One region of the Paenibacillus sepulcri genome, then DNA from elsewhere that is predicted to be linked to it. Evidence: riboswitches for the same ligand, from Rfam matches in the RefSeq annotation. Region 1 holds a riboswitch; each other region holds the start of a gene.
What was found. Region 1 has a riboswitch for ZMP and ZTP ahead of ACFOLF_RS20920 (IMP cyclohydrolase). Riboswitches for the same ligand answer to the same signal wherever they lie in the genome.
Positions count from the first base shown of each region.

Region 2: another riboswitch for ZMP and ZTP. It lies ahead of ACFOLF_RS22560 (DJ-1/PfpI family protein); the one in region 1 lies ahead of ACFOLF_RS20920 (IMP cyclohydrolase).
Region 3: another riboswitch for ZMP and ZTP. It lies ahead of rpiB (ribose 5-phosphate isomerase B); the one in region 1 lies ahead of ACFOLF_RS20920 (IMP cyclohydrolase).
Region 4: another riboswitch for ZMP and ZTP. It lies ahead of ACFOLF_RS23770 (bifunctional 5,10-methylenetetrahydrofolate dehydrogenase/5,10-methenyltetrahydrofolate cyclohydrolase); the one in region 1 lies ahead of ACFOLF_RS20920 (IMP cyclohydrolase).

Region 1 is NZ_JBHRUP010000001.1:4,702,660-4,705,862, forward strand. It holds gene ACFOLF_RS20915 (dihydrofolate reductase family protein) at 418-954, shown strand; ZMP/ZTP riboswitch at 1,251-1,328, shown strand; gene ACFOLF_RS20920 (IMP cyclohydrolase) at 1,379-1,660, shown strand; one part of gene ACFOLF_RS20925 (IS3 family transposase) at 1,724-1,973, shown strand; one part of gene ACFOLF_RS20925 (IS3 family transposase) at 1,973-2,844, shown strand; gene ACFOLF_RS20930 (DUF3888 domain-containing protein) at 2,881-3,203, shown strand, end outside.
Region 2 is NZ_JBHRUP010000001.1:5,105,400-5,108,602, reverse strand. It holds gene ACFOLF_RS22570 (response regulator transcription factor) at 1-560, shown strand, start outside; gene ACFOLF_RS22565 (MFS transporter) at 570-1,784, shown strand; ZMP/ZTP riboswitch at 1,877-1,956, shown strand; gene ACFOLF_RS22560 (DJ-1/PfpI family protein) at 2,025-2,606, shown strand; gene ACFOLF_RS22555 (NIPSNAP family protein) at 2,755-3,072, shown strand.
Region 3 is NZ_JBHRUP010000001.1:4,356,380-4,359,582, reverse strand. It holds gene ACFOLF_RS19295 (TIGR01440 family protein) at 55-702, opposite strand; gene rpiB (ribose 5-phosphate isomerase B) at 810-1,277, opposite strand; ZMP/ZTP riboswitch at 1,409-1,491, opposite strand; gene ACFOLF_RS19285 (low molecular weight protein arginine phosphatase) at 1,579-2,160, opposite strand; gene ACFOLF_RS19280 (manganese efflux pump MntP) at 2,190-2,750, opposite strand; gene ACFOLF_RS19275 (L-threonylcarbamoyladenylate synthase) at 2,839-3,203, opposite strand, start outside.
Region 4 is NZ_JBHRUP010000001.1:5,406,590-5,409,792, reverse strand. It holds gene ACFOLF_RS23780 (ABC transporter ATP-binding protein) at 1-273, shown strand, start outside; gene ACFOLF_RS23775 (cyclodeaminase/cyclohydrolase family protein) at 489-1,115, opposite strand; gene ACFOLF_RS23770 (bifunctional 5,10-methylenetetrahydrofolate dehydrogenase/5,10-methenyltetrahydrofolate cyclohydrolase) at 1,112-1,978, opposite strand; ZMP/ZTP riboswitch at 2,061-2,200, opposite strand; gene ACFOLF_RS23765 (MarR family winged helix-turn-helix transcriptional regulator) at 2,379-2,822, shown strand; gene ACFOLF_RS23760 (pirin family protein) at 3,053-3,203, shown strand, end outside.

The DNA.
Region 1 (3,203 bases):
CCTAAACATGGTTTCCACAAGTAGGGGGCGAACAGTTTTAGCGACGGGATTTCCTCCCACGGATACGATCGTTCTGCCCCGGCTACCGATACATACACCGAGTAAAGCAAAGTGGTCAACCAGTAAAAACTGGCTGATCTCATAATACGACGGGTACGATAGTTCAACGCATTTTGGAGCAGTCTGCCAGTGGCAGCTGCTCCATTTTTCATTACGCAAACGGGCAGAATTGTTTAATTTACCATCCTTCGTTAAATTAAATTTGTATTCGGTCAGGCCAGAACTGTGCACATTAGCAATCCATGAGAAACCGGACATGCTGTTGGATGATAAAATGTAGACATAGAGGAGGCTGCATATGGAACGTGTAATCTTGATGATGAATGTGCGAGAAAACCAGGGAGGAGAGTCAGTCGCATGGCAAAGATCGTTTTCGCATTGAACCAGTCTCTGGACGGATTCGTCGACCACGACCACACGGCATTTCAGCCCGACCCCGTGCTATTCCGTCATTTCATCGACGACGTGCGCGGCCTGGCGGGCAGCCTGTACGGGCGCCGCATGTACGAGACCATGCGGTATTGGGACGGAGACCATTTTGAATGGGATGCGCCGGAACGGGAATACGCAGCGGCGTGGCAAAGCAAACCGAAGTGGGTGGTGTCGAGGACGTTAAAGTCCGTCGGTCCGAACGCTTCTCTGATCGAGGGCGACCTCGCAGCGGCCATACGTGGGCTGAAGGCTCAGCATGAAGGGGAGATTGAAGTTGCCGGGCCGGAGTTGGCCCACAGTCTAACGGAGCTCGGTCTCGTTGATGAGTATCGACTCTATCTCCATCCAGTCGTGCTGGGTCACGGCAAGCCGTTCTTCGCCGGTCCGAGGCCGCAGCTGCGCCTTGTGGCAAGCGATCGAATTGGCGAGAAGGTGATCAGGTTGACCTACGTTCCAGCTTAGTTGTGCGTTTGACCCAGCGGCCTAAAGGGCACGTTACTTTAATAGGGATTCTCCGGCTGTAGCGGCAGTCAGAGGATCCCTTATTCTTTAAAATTTGTTCAGTTATGCGAAATGACATAGTTATTTATGGAATTGACGATTGACCTAACTGGGTACGATAGTTGAACACCAAAAGGGCTGTCATGTGACAGCCCCTCGCTCATAACTGGCAGTAGACTTGGTAGCCGTTGGTGTTGGTTAAGCCATTATCATAATTGATTTTAATAGCAGTAATTGCTAATATAGGAAGTAATTTAGAACTTATATGTGACTGGCGAAGCATGGGGACCCATGAGGAAGCATATAAGTTGGAGTCGTACGCCTGGGCAGAGGTAAGGGGAATTTCCCCTTACCTCTTTATGTTTACTCGAGAGGAGCAAGGGCAGTGAAAACAGTTCAACACGATTTGTTTGATAAGCCTTATCCCGGAAGAACGCTTATCGTAGGAATGACTCCTTCCAGGTCGCATTATGTACAGGTGTATTGGATTATGGGGAGAAGCGTAAACAGCCGAAACCGCGGTTTTGAAATAGATGGATGGAGCGTAAAGAACAAAGCATTTGATCCCGCCCAAATGGAAGATCCATCACTTATTATTTATTATCCTATTCGACATTGGGAGAACGTGCACATTGTCTCGAATGGTGATTGGATCGTCTACACTTAGTTGGACAGAAAAAATAAGGGCTTGTAGAATGAACCTATCATTATGAAGGAGCGGATCTCTACAATGCCAAAACAAGAACGACGTACCTTTACTCCAGCATTCAAAAAACAACTGGTGGAGCTCTATAAAAATGGGAAGTCCAGAGCGGCGATTGTGGAGGAATATGACCTCACAGCCTCTGCTTTAGACCGCTGGATCAAACAAGATGAGACAAGCGGTTCCTTCAAGGAGAAGGACAATCGCTCGTCAGACGAGAACGAATTGATCGCTTTACGAAAAGAGAACCAGCGTCTGAAAATGGAAGTGGATATTTTAAAGCAAGCAGCGCTGATCATGGGACGAAAGTAGCTATCATCCGGAATAACCGTGATAAATACTCGGTATCAGCAATGTGCGACGTCCTGCAAATTGCAAGAAGTACGTATTACTACGACGCGAAAGAACAATTGAACGAAGACGATATAACCGAAGCGATTGTAGAGATATTCCACAATAACCGAAAAGCTTACGGTACACGAAAGATTAAGGTTAAGCTCCAGGAACGCGGAATCGTCGTTTCCAGACGTAGAATTGGAAGGATTATGAAAGAGCAAGGGCTAGTCTCGACCTACACAGTGGCTCAATATAAGCCCCATAAAACCACTCCTAATGAAGCAACAACAGAGAATGTTTTGGGCCGCGAATTCGAGCAGGAGGAAGCAAAGCGCTTCGTTGTCAGTGATCTGACTTATGTGAAGGTTCAGAACAGGTGGCATTACATCTGTGTGCTGCTCGACTTGTTCAATCGAGAGATCATTGGCCACAGTGCAGGTCCGAATAAAGACGCTGCTCTGATTTCCCGCGCCTTTGCGAGCGTCCAGGGCGATTTGCGTTATATTCAATGGTTTCATACGGACCGTGGCAGCGAGTTTAAAAATCAAAAGATAGACGAGCTTCTAGGTACCTTTGAAATCGGCCGATCTCTAAGTGCGAAAGGCTGTCCATACGACAATGCTGTAGCCGAAGCCACCTACAAAATCATGAAAACAGAGTTCGTAAACCAGATGAACTTCCAGAGCCTTCGTCACTTGGAACTGGAATTAAACGATTATGTTAATTGGTTCAACAAGCATCGCATTCATGGAACATTAGGCTATATGACGCCTATTCAGTATCGCCAAGAAGCCCTTAAAAAGGTTGTCTGATTTACTGTTGACAATCCAACCATGAGGTATAAAACCATGACAAAAAGAAATTTAGTTTTCGGAATTTTACTGATTTCGCTCATTTCATTTGGATATTCAACCTATGCATTCCAGTTTGACGATCCATGTCAACGGACGATCCTTACTGTTTTGGCCCCAAAAATTCAAGAAGAAATAAATAAATACTACAAAAACAAGCTTACAGTATCTCCAACATTTGCTCCTTATCTTGGTGGTAATCGTGTTGAATTCAAAACGTTCACTTCACATATTGATGTGAACGTAACACTGATCCCTTATGTTGGTCCACATCTTGACGTTGGCAAGGACATGATTAAATTTCAAATAGATAATAATGG
Region 2 (3,203 bases), 400 kb from region 1:
TGCTGAAGGAAGTATTGCAGGCCTTCAAGGAATTGAGCATTATCCTGCAGCGCAGACTGCATACGAACGGCATGGATTTGTCGGAGCGCACCGATCCGTTCAATTCGGGCGAAATCGATCTGTTGACGCACAACTCCTACCGCGCCATGGAATCGCTGCTCCGCAAAGAGCTTTGGTCCCTGCATGCGATGATTCATTCCTCCCTGGCCAACAAGAACCACTGGATTGCCGAACGCGTCAACAAGCATATTGATTCCAGCTACCATACGGATTTGAAGGCCTCTGAGCTGGCCGCCCTGCTCAAAATAACGCCGAATTATTTCAGCATCCTGTTCAAACAAAATTTCGGCAAAGGGTTCGCGGAGTATCTGAATGAGGTGCGCATCGAACGGGCCAAAGCAAGTCTGGTCGGAACCGACGAGCGGGTATTCGAGATCGCCGAGAAAGTCGGCTACAAGGAGTACAAATACTTCTGCTCGATCTTCAAATCGCATACCGGAATCACGCCGACGCAGTACCGGAAGCTTGCCAAAACAGGTTCGTCAGCGGGAAAGGATTGAGCGCACTACATGTCACACCCATCATTGACCAACATACGTTCCCTGGGCTTCATAAAAGCGTTCAACTTTTTCATCTACGGGGCTATTTCCGTCTACAGCACTTTTTTTCCGCTTTATTTGAAGGAAGCCGGCATGTCCAACTTTACGGTTGGCCTGCTGCTCGCCGGAGGCCCGTTCATCTCCCTCCTCTCCAACCCCTTCTGGGGATATTGGAGCGACCGGCTGGAGAATGCCAGGCGCGTTCTGCTCATGCTGCTGATCGGCAATGCCGTGGTCATGCAGATCGTCTTTTCTCTGAACGCGGGCTATCTTATCTTTACGTTCATGCTGCTCTATTTTTTCTTCCAGAGCCCGTTGTTCTCGCAAAGCAACAGCCTCAATCTCGATGTGGCCGACAAGACAGGCCTTAAGTTCGGCAGCTTCCGTCTGTGGGGTTCCCTCGGGTGGGCCGTTATGGCGGTGGCGACAGGACCGGTCATCGAGCGACTGGGCATTCATCAGCTGTGGATCGTGTACGGGGTGATGATGCTTATCTCCATCGCCCTGGCCTTGAAGCTGCCCCGCGGAGGCAAAACGGGCAGCCGAAAAGGGGCCCCGGTCGGTTATGGTCAAATATGGGCCAACAAACCGTTTATCATGTTCCTTGTCATCGGCGTTCTCATTTCGATTCCAAACTCCATGAACAACACATTTGTTTCGATCTATATCTCCGATCTGGGAGGCAAAAACTCTCTGATCGGCTGGTCCGCTTTTCTGTCATCCATCTTCGAGATTCCGGTTTACCTGCTGTTCGACCGGTATTTGCGCAAAAGTCAACGAACGATGATTTTCTGTCTGGCCGTTGTCAGTCTGCTTTACGCGCTGCGCTGGTTTCTGATGTCGGTGGCGGAAACCCCTTATCAGATCATCTTCATTCAGGCCCTGCACTGTCTTACTTTTGCAGGTTATTATTATGTAGGCACGCAATTGACCGCCCTGCTCGTTCCGAAGGAATACCGGGCCTCGGGTCAAGCGGTATACGCCCTCAGCTGGGGAGGGCTGTCCGGGATCGTAGCGGGCGTCACCGGAGGCTGGATATTCCAGAATCTTGGCGCGCATGCGATGTACCGGATCAGCGCCGGGACGGCTTTGCTGGGCGTGGCGGGTTTTGCTCTCATGTACATGTTCATCATGAAGGCCAGCCGCAAGAACCTGGAGGCTCAGGGCTATAGCAGTGAAGGATGAAGGCTGAAGGCTAAAAAAACCAGGCGGAGATTTATCTCCTTTTATCTCCTTGAACTTTCCAGCAGAAGAATGTAAGATTATAACATTAGCATGAAACGGTGCGTTACTGGCGTAAACATGGATAACCATGAGGGAGCGCACCGACAAACAGCCGTACGCCTGGGCAAAGTACTTGATTCTCTTCAGATCGGGTGCTTTTTTTTGTTTTATACCAGACAAACGAAAGGCCGGTGTACGGGAATGAAGATGGCATTTATTTTATTTGACGGAATGACGACGCTGGATTTTAGCGGTTTTTACGAAGCTGTAACCTGGTTGGGCATTTTGGGAGTCAAAGAAGCAGTGTCATGGGATTTTTGTTCGACGAAGGCGGAAATCACGGATGATCGGGGTTTAACCATAAAAATCCCGCATGTCTATCCGGATCTCTCCGGATATGATCTGATTTTTATCCCCGGCGGATTTTCTACAAGGCAGCTTAGGCATGACCCCGATTTTGTCTCCTGGGTGAAAACTGCCTGCGATGTGGAGATTAAGGCGTCGGTTTGCACTGGCGCCCTGCTGCTTGGGGCGGCTGGTTTCTTGACTGATAAACGGGCTACGACGAACCCTTCTGCATATGACCTGCTTGCCCCTTATTGCTCAGAGGTCGTAAAGTCCCGCGTTGTCAGGGACGGCAATGTGTTCACGGGCGGCGGCGTCTCCGCATCTCTTGACCTTGGCTTGTTCCTCGTCGAATCATTAAGCACTCCGGAGGTCGCCCGGCAGGTTCAGGAAAAAATGGATTATCCCTATTATCGCCCCGGCCGGATGAGTAAATAGCAGACGGAATAGCCGGAATAGCCGCAGCGGCCATTGCTTTTGACCGCAAAATGCGGGAATATATCAGATATGCCCCCTGTTGGCAGCGTCTTCACGGCGGGCAGGATCTAACAGGAAAGCAATCATTTTACCTAGGGAGGAAATTAACTTGCTGTACGAACTGCGTATCTATTCCGTTCATGCCGGGAAGATGGAAGCTATGAATGCCCGTTTCGCCAACCACACCATTGGAATTTTCAAACGCCTTGGAATGAAGGTTTATGACTTCTGGGTCGATCAGGAAGGACACTCCAAGCTGTATTACATCATGGAATACAACGATATGGACGAGCGGAACCGCCAGTGGGATGTATTCGGCCAGGATCCGGAATGGCTGGAAGTGAAACAGAAGTCGGAAGCGGACGGGCCGATTGTCGAACAAGTGGAAAAAATCTTCATGCAGCGTGCGGGATATTTCCAGCGCTAAGCGGGGATGTTCCCTTGAACAACAAGAGAAACTGTGCATTTCTGCATGTGTATCAGGCCTTCGTGAAGCTGTTTCCCCTCCATCTGCCGCTCGCGTCTGGCGCACTTAAAAACAGCCTGTTGAGAAGGTTC
Region 3 (3,203 bases), 350 kb from region 1:
TTATTGGCGGTTGTTAATTAACGCGGTATGTGGTCAAACGCCGAATCAACTTCTCTAGTCGCATGTGCCGCCCGGAGACTCCGGGCCACCTGGGGATGTATCCGTAAAGGCTTCAGCAGCTGAACTGCCCGGAATGCCGGCCTCTTCCTCCGTATATACAGCGCGAATGCCGCCGATCAGCTTTGGACGCGTATAAGCCATTGTCAGATGCGCTTCTCCAATGGAACGGATTGTCGGCCTGACGGGAACAGCAACACGCCGCAGATGCATGCCGATGAACGTATCGCCAATATCCAGTCCGGCATGCGCCTGCACCGACTCCGTCAGACAGGGATCGGACAGCTGCCGGTAGGCGTAGGAAGCCATCGAACCGCCGGCTTTCGGCACGGGAATGGCTCCTACAATCTCCAGGCCATACCGCTCTGCGATATCCCTCTCCATCACAAGCGCCCGGTTCAAATGCTCGCAGCACTGATAGACGGGGTGAAAGCCGATGTCACGGCGGGCCGCCTCAACGCCTTCGTAAACCGCTTTGGCTGTCTCCAGTGTGCCTGATGTGCCAATCCGCTGACCGATGATTTCGCTTGTGCTTGCGCCAATTACCAGAAGCTGTCCGCTTCGAAGCTGAGCGGCATGCGCCAGCTCACGGACAACAGCTTCAACATCACCTGCAATCGTATCCAGCTTCAGTTCCCGGTTCATCACCTGACACTCCTTCGATTCGGATCTTCCGCTTGCTGCTAAGTATGGTGCTTCCCTCTGAAAACAATCGCCGGAACGGCAGCTTGCGCCGGATGGCAAAAACGGATTCAAATAACGGTTGAGGGAGAAGACGCATTTTCTTCAAGCTTCATGACCTTGCCGATCCTGCCAACATGACGCTGCTCCTCTGAGAACGGGGTTTCCAGCCAGATTCGGACGATCTCCTGGGCAAGCCCTGGTCCGATGACGCGTTCTCCCATCGCCAGCACATTCGTATCATTATGCTCACGGGTTGCCTTGGCCGAGAAGGTATCGTGCACAAGTGCGCACCGGATGCCGGCCGTTTTATTGGCCGCAATTGACATGCCGATTCCGGTGCCGCAGACAAGAATTCCGCGTTCCGCCTTCCCGCTTTTTACTCTTTCGCAGACAGGAAGCGCATAATCAGGGTAGTCCACGGATTGCTCGCAATCGCAGCCGACATCTTCGATTTCATGACCGAGCGACCGGATGAAGGAAGCGAGCTCCTCCTTGAGGCGGTAACCGCCGTGATCGGCGCCGATGGCGATTTTCATAACATATAATCCTCCCGGTTTGACCGCCTTGGATGGCGAAAAATGTCGATGAATCATGTTACTAGTATACCTGAAATCATGCTGAAATCGCCTGGAAGACGAAAAAAGAGCATGACATGCTTTCGCACGCTGCTCTTTGCCCAGGCGACCGGCCGTATGATCTGATGCTCCACCGTGGTTTGATCCACTTTAGTCGCCAGTTACATCAGAAACCGTCTTAGTTGTTTTTATCATAACGTATTGCCTGTTGAAAATCAATCATCGAACGTCAGGGGCTGATGCGGATATTTTGTAAACGATCTTATTGGGAAGGGCCAAGCTTATCCAGCAGCTTCCTCAATGCATCCTCGATCTCGTCGGCGCTGCGCTTATACATCTCCATCGACCCGCCAAAGGGATCGGCTATGTCAAAATCGGGAATCCGCTTCTCAAGCTCAAGCAAGCGATCGCGCTCGGCACTGGTCATCTGTTGGCCAAGCGCCTGCTTCATCTGCCATTCCGTGTAAAGCCCCTCCAGCTCCGAAATATCGGCCAACACCTTCTCGTCGCAGCCGACGAATTCCTTGAGCGTGTAAGTTTTATCCACGGCTTGCGGGAAGCGCTGCAGCAAATTGCGTTTATGGCTTGTCGTCATCGTCAAAATCAGATCCGCCCAAACGACTGAACCGCCATCAAGCGCTTTGGAGCCGCCAGTACATGAAACCTCCCTTTGACGCAGCACGCCCACAGCATTCGAAGAAACAGGAAGTCCATCCACCGTGGACACACCTGCCGAGCGTACCTCCAGCTGCCTGCCCTGCTTTCTCGCAAGCTCCTTAAGAATGGCCTCCGCCATCGGGGAACGGCATGTATTGCCGGTGCAAACGAACAAAATCCGTTTCATAGCACTCACACTCCTTTTCCTCAATTTATTCAAAATAAAACAAGCAGCCCGAACGTGAACAAAATAACACCGCCCAGCGCTTCCCCGTACTCGCCCATGCTTGAACTGACCCGCCGTCCGATGAGCAGTCCAACCGTGGACATGATTCCGCCGAAGAAGCCGAACAGAAGCACCGTGACCAGCACATCCGCCGCAAACATGCCCAGTGAAATGCCTACGGAAAATGAATCAATGCTCACGCTGAGCGCAAACAGCAGCATTCCCCAAACCGTGCTGTGATCAAGAGATTCCACGGACTCACCCCGCAGGGAGCTATAAATCATGTGGCCGCCCAAGAGCAGCAGCAGCACACCGGCGGCGGATGAAGCCACATCGCCGAGCAGGGAGCTGACGTATTTACCGGTAAGCATGCCCATAAGAGGCATTATTATATGAAACAGCGCGATAACCGCACTTAATTTAAGAATGTCAACAAGCCGAATACCCTTCATTCCTATACCGACCCCGAGTGAAAAAGCGTCCATCCCAAGAGCTATCGCCATAAGTAAAAGCGTCAGCAGTTGTCCGGCATGCATACCCGCTTCGACCATTCTTTTTCCCCCTTGTCCGCATTCTTTTCCAGCATATGCGGACAAGGAGTTAAACATGACCTGTAAAAGCGGCAGCCCGGGAAGGGCGTTATACGCGGATGATCTGCTGGGCTGCCGCTTTGGCAAGCCGGTTCATCAAGGCATGCCCGATGCCGGCCTCCGGACAGGTCTCCGCCCAAATTCGGCTCACGCCGAGATCATCAAATGAACGCAGGGCGGCATATAAGCCCTGAGCCGCCCGCTCCAGATTGCCGAGGCTGCCGATGACCAATACATGATCGGCATCGAAGCGGTCGGCATGCTCATGGAACGCGAGCACACCCGTACGTTCACCTTCCGCCCGGGCATTCCGGCTCTGCTTGCCGATATAAGCGGCAACTTCGTCGATGCCGCCCTGAACCAGCTGCATGACTCCCCTGGGCGCATAATGGGCATACTTCATTCCTGGGGATC
Region 4 (3,203 bases), 700 kb from region 1:
ATCATTCGGGTAACCTATCTCAGCATGGCTTCTCCATTGATAGACGGCCAGTTTAATCCGGCCGACTGGCCGGGAAGCGCCGCTGAGGAACCGCAGGACCGCCGTTGGCCTCTGCGGCTTACGGGCAGCGACGGTCATACGCTTACCGTGGAGTGCAACCGCGATCAGCTCAGCGCCATGGAGGCGCTGCGGATGCTGGAGCAGCTGGGCGAGATCGAAGATGTTCATATGGAGGAGCCCGACTTTGAAGAAATCGTTCACCGGGTCTACTAAGACCTGATTGTGTTAAAGACCTGATCAGGATAAATCAGGTCTTTATTTACAAACGCCCCACTCCATGCGCGCAGCCCGTCAGAGTCAGTTGGTATTGGCCAGTCCGTTGGCATTAGCCAGCTAGTTGGCGCTGGCCAATCAGTTGTATCGGCCAGTCCGTACGCCACTTGGAGTATGGGCCTAAGTTTATCTTGTCTCAAATGAAAAGGAGCAGCTTACAATCGGGATCTGACTGCCGTCAGGATCTCTGCCTTCAGCTTGGCACCCGCAAGCTCAAACGCTTCGCCCTGTTCACGAATGCGCGCTGCGGCAGCCAGATCTTGAATGGAGCTCAAATTAATTTCCACTGTGAGCCAAGCCGATTGGATCGCCGCTTCGAGCATCAGGGCGGCGATTCCCCAATCGGAGATGACATTGCGGTTCACTTTCATAACCGCATCATGCAGCAGCAGCAGCAGCTCATGGCACAGCACCATTAAGCCTAATGGCACCTCGGCCGCGCGGACAGCAGCTCCGCTGAGGGCCTTTTTGCGCAGCTCCCGCTCTTCTTCAGTTGTCCTTGGCAGAGCCAGAACGCGCATAAATTCCCCGAAGCTCTCTATATCCTCCAGCATGACCGCCTCGCATGCCGATACAGCCCCTGCCATTTGTCCGGTGATGAAACTCATATCCACCTGCACATCTTCATACTTGTTTCCTGTCGTCAGCCGGGTGACCATCGAGCCCATGGATGCGCCAAGCGCTGCGGCGAGGGCAGCCACGCTTCCTCCTCCTGGAGTAGGAGAAGCGGAGCCCGCTTTCTCCAAAAAAGCATGGATCGATTGCTTCCATGAATCGCTCATATCTGCAGCCTCCCCGCATCCTGCTGCAGCTTTAATGCATGCAGGACATTCTCGAATAATATCGTCGTGGTCAATGTGCCCACACCCCCAGGGACCGGTGAAGAAGCCGCTACATGATCGGCCGTTTCCGGAGCGGCATCACCGGCAATTCCACTGCCATCTTGATTGACATTGATGCCTGCGTCAATGAGAGTCAGCCCGGTATGAACCATCTCCGGGGTAATCAGGTTCAATCGGCCCGCAGCCGTGACCAGCACGTCCGCAGCCTTGATCATTCGAGCCAGATCAGCCGTACGGGAATGGCACACGGTCACAGTTGCGTTCAGGTGCAGCAGCATTTGCATCAGAGGCCGGCCTACCGTCTCTCCCCTGCCGACAACGACAACATGCTTGCCGCTTAGCGGGATTCCCGCAGCCTCAATCAATCGGATGCAGGACTGCGGGGTAGCCGGCCGCAGACCGGGTTCATTCATCATGCAGGCAAGCTTATTGGCCGGGGTAATACCGTCAATATCCTTCAGCGGATCCAGCGCAGCCGCAAGCCGGCTGGAATCCAATCCCGCTGGCAGCGGAAGCTCGATCAGAATGCCATGAATGCTGTCATCCCCATTCAACCGCTGAATCTCCCGGAGCAATTCAGCCTCCGTGACGTTCTGCTCGAAAGTCAGAAGCTCGAAGCCAATCCCCAGCTTCCCGGCAAGCCGCCCCTTGGCGTTGGCATAGGCTGCCGAGGCCGGGTCTCCATTTACCATCAGGACCGCAATTGCCGGTGCAATCCCTACTTCTTTCCATTCCTGAACCTGTGTCTTGATGAGCCCGCCTGCCTCATCAGCGAGCGGTTTTGCCTTCAACAGCTTGGCCATGATCGAATGCCTCCCTCATGCAATAGGTAAACAAAAAAAAGCATCTGAAAGGACCCGTGCTCTTAAGCACATCTTCCTTCAAATACTTTGCCCAGGCGTACGGCTATGACAGAGCGGCAGCTGCACCCCAATTAACTGATAGCGGAGGTCAGCATGGATACGCTCATTCAGTCGCTTGCTTCCTCGTGGTTAATCCACGCTGCGCCAGTTGCACGCGACCCTTATTCCAATGCTGTCATTATAGCAGAAACAAGGTCCAGAAGAAACGGCTATTGACGTCCTCTGGAGGATATATTGGCATTCCCCCGCCTGTAACGGAATACAGCCGCTTGACAACGTCGTCGAATTGATTTATCTTTAAATTAAGATATTTAATATAAAGGAAATTGAGGTGAGCAGCGTGAGTCAACCTCCGGATACTTCTTTACAGCTATTCGTTACTTTATCACGGGCGAATCAATGGGTTAGCGCGCATATACAGCAGGATATTCGCAAATACGGGTTGAACCCCACTGAATTTGGTGTGCTGGAGCTGCTGTATCATAAGGGAGAGCAGCCTCTGCAGCAGATTGGCGAGAAAATATTGATGACAAGCGGCAATATAACCTACGTCATCGACAAGCTGACGGCCAAAGGATTAGCGCGGCGCAAGGCATGTCCTACGGACAGGAGAGTAATTTTCGCAGAGCTTACGGAGCAGGGGACCGAGCTGCTTGAGCGGATTTTTCCAGAGCATACCGTGGCGATTCAGAAGGCGGTAGCCGGTCTCACGGCTGAAGAGCAGACACAGGCCATTCAACTGCTTAAGAAGCTGGGCCTTGCAGCCCAGGCAAGCTTCATCTAGTTAGCTGCTTGCATTCAGAGCTTCAATGAAGAAGAGCGGCTGCGCACGCGGAACCGTCTTCAGATATTCGAGGGGGATGAGCGTGTTCACCGCTTGTCACTTGTCTAAAAATCCGTTGCAGACTGTTTCCGCCTGATACGCGGTATGATAACCGGCTTTTTGAGACGATTCAATTGTCATATTGAGGCTATACCCTATTTATATAAAAACCACTAATGGAGGTCATTTCTATGCAAACCTTAATATACGGTCCAACATTACAAGGCAGAGGCGCATTTGACGGCGGCAAAATTACAGAGCAGAAACCAATCGGCTTTACCGGGGACGGCTCGGTGCTGCGCAGACTCGGCCCTTTGTTCTACTGGGCATGGGCGCATTCGG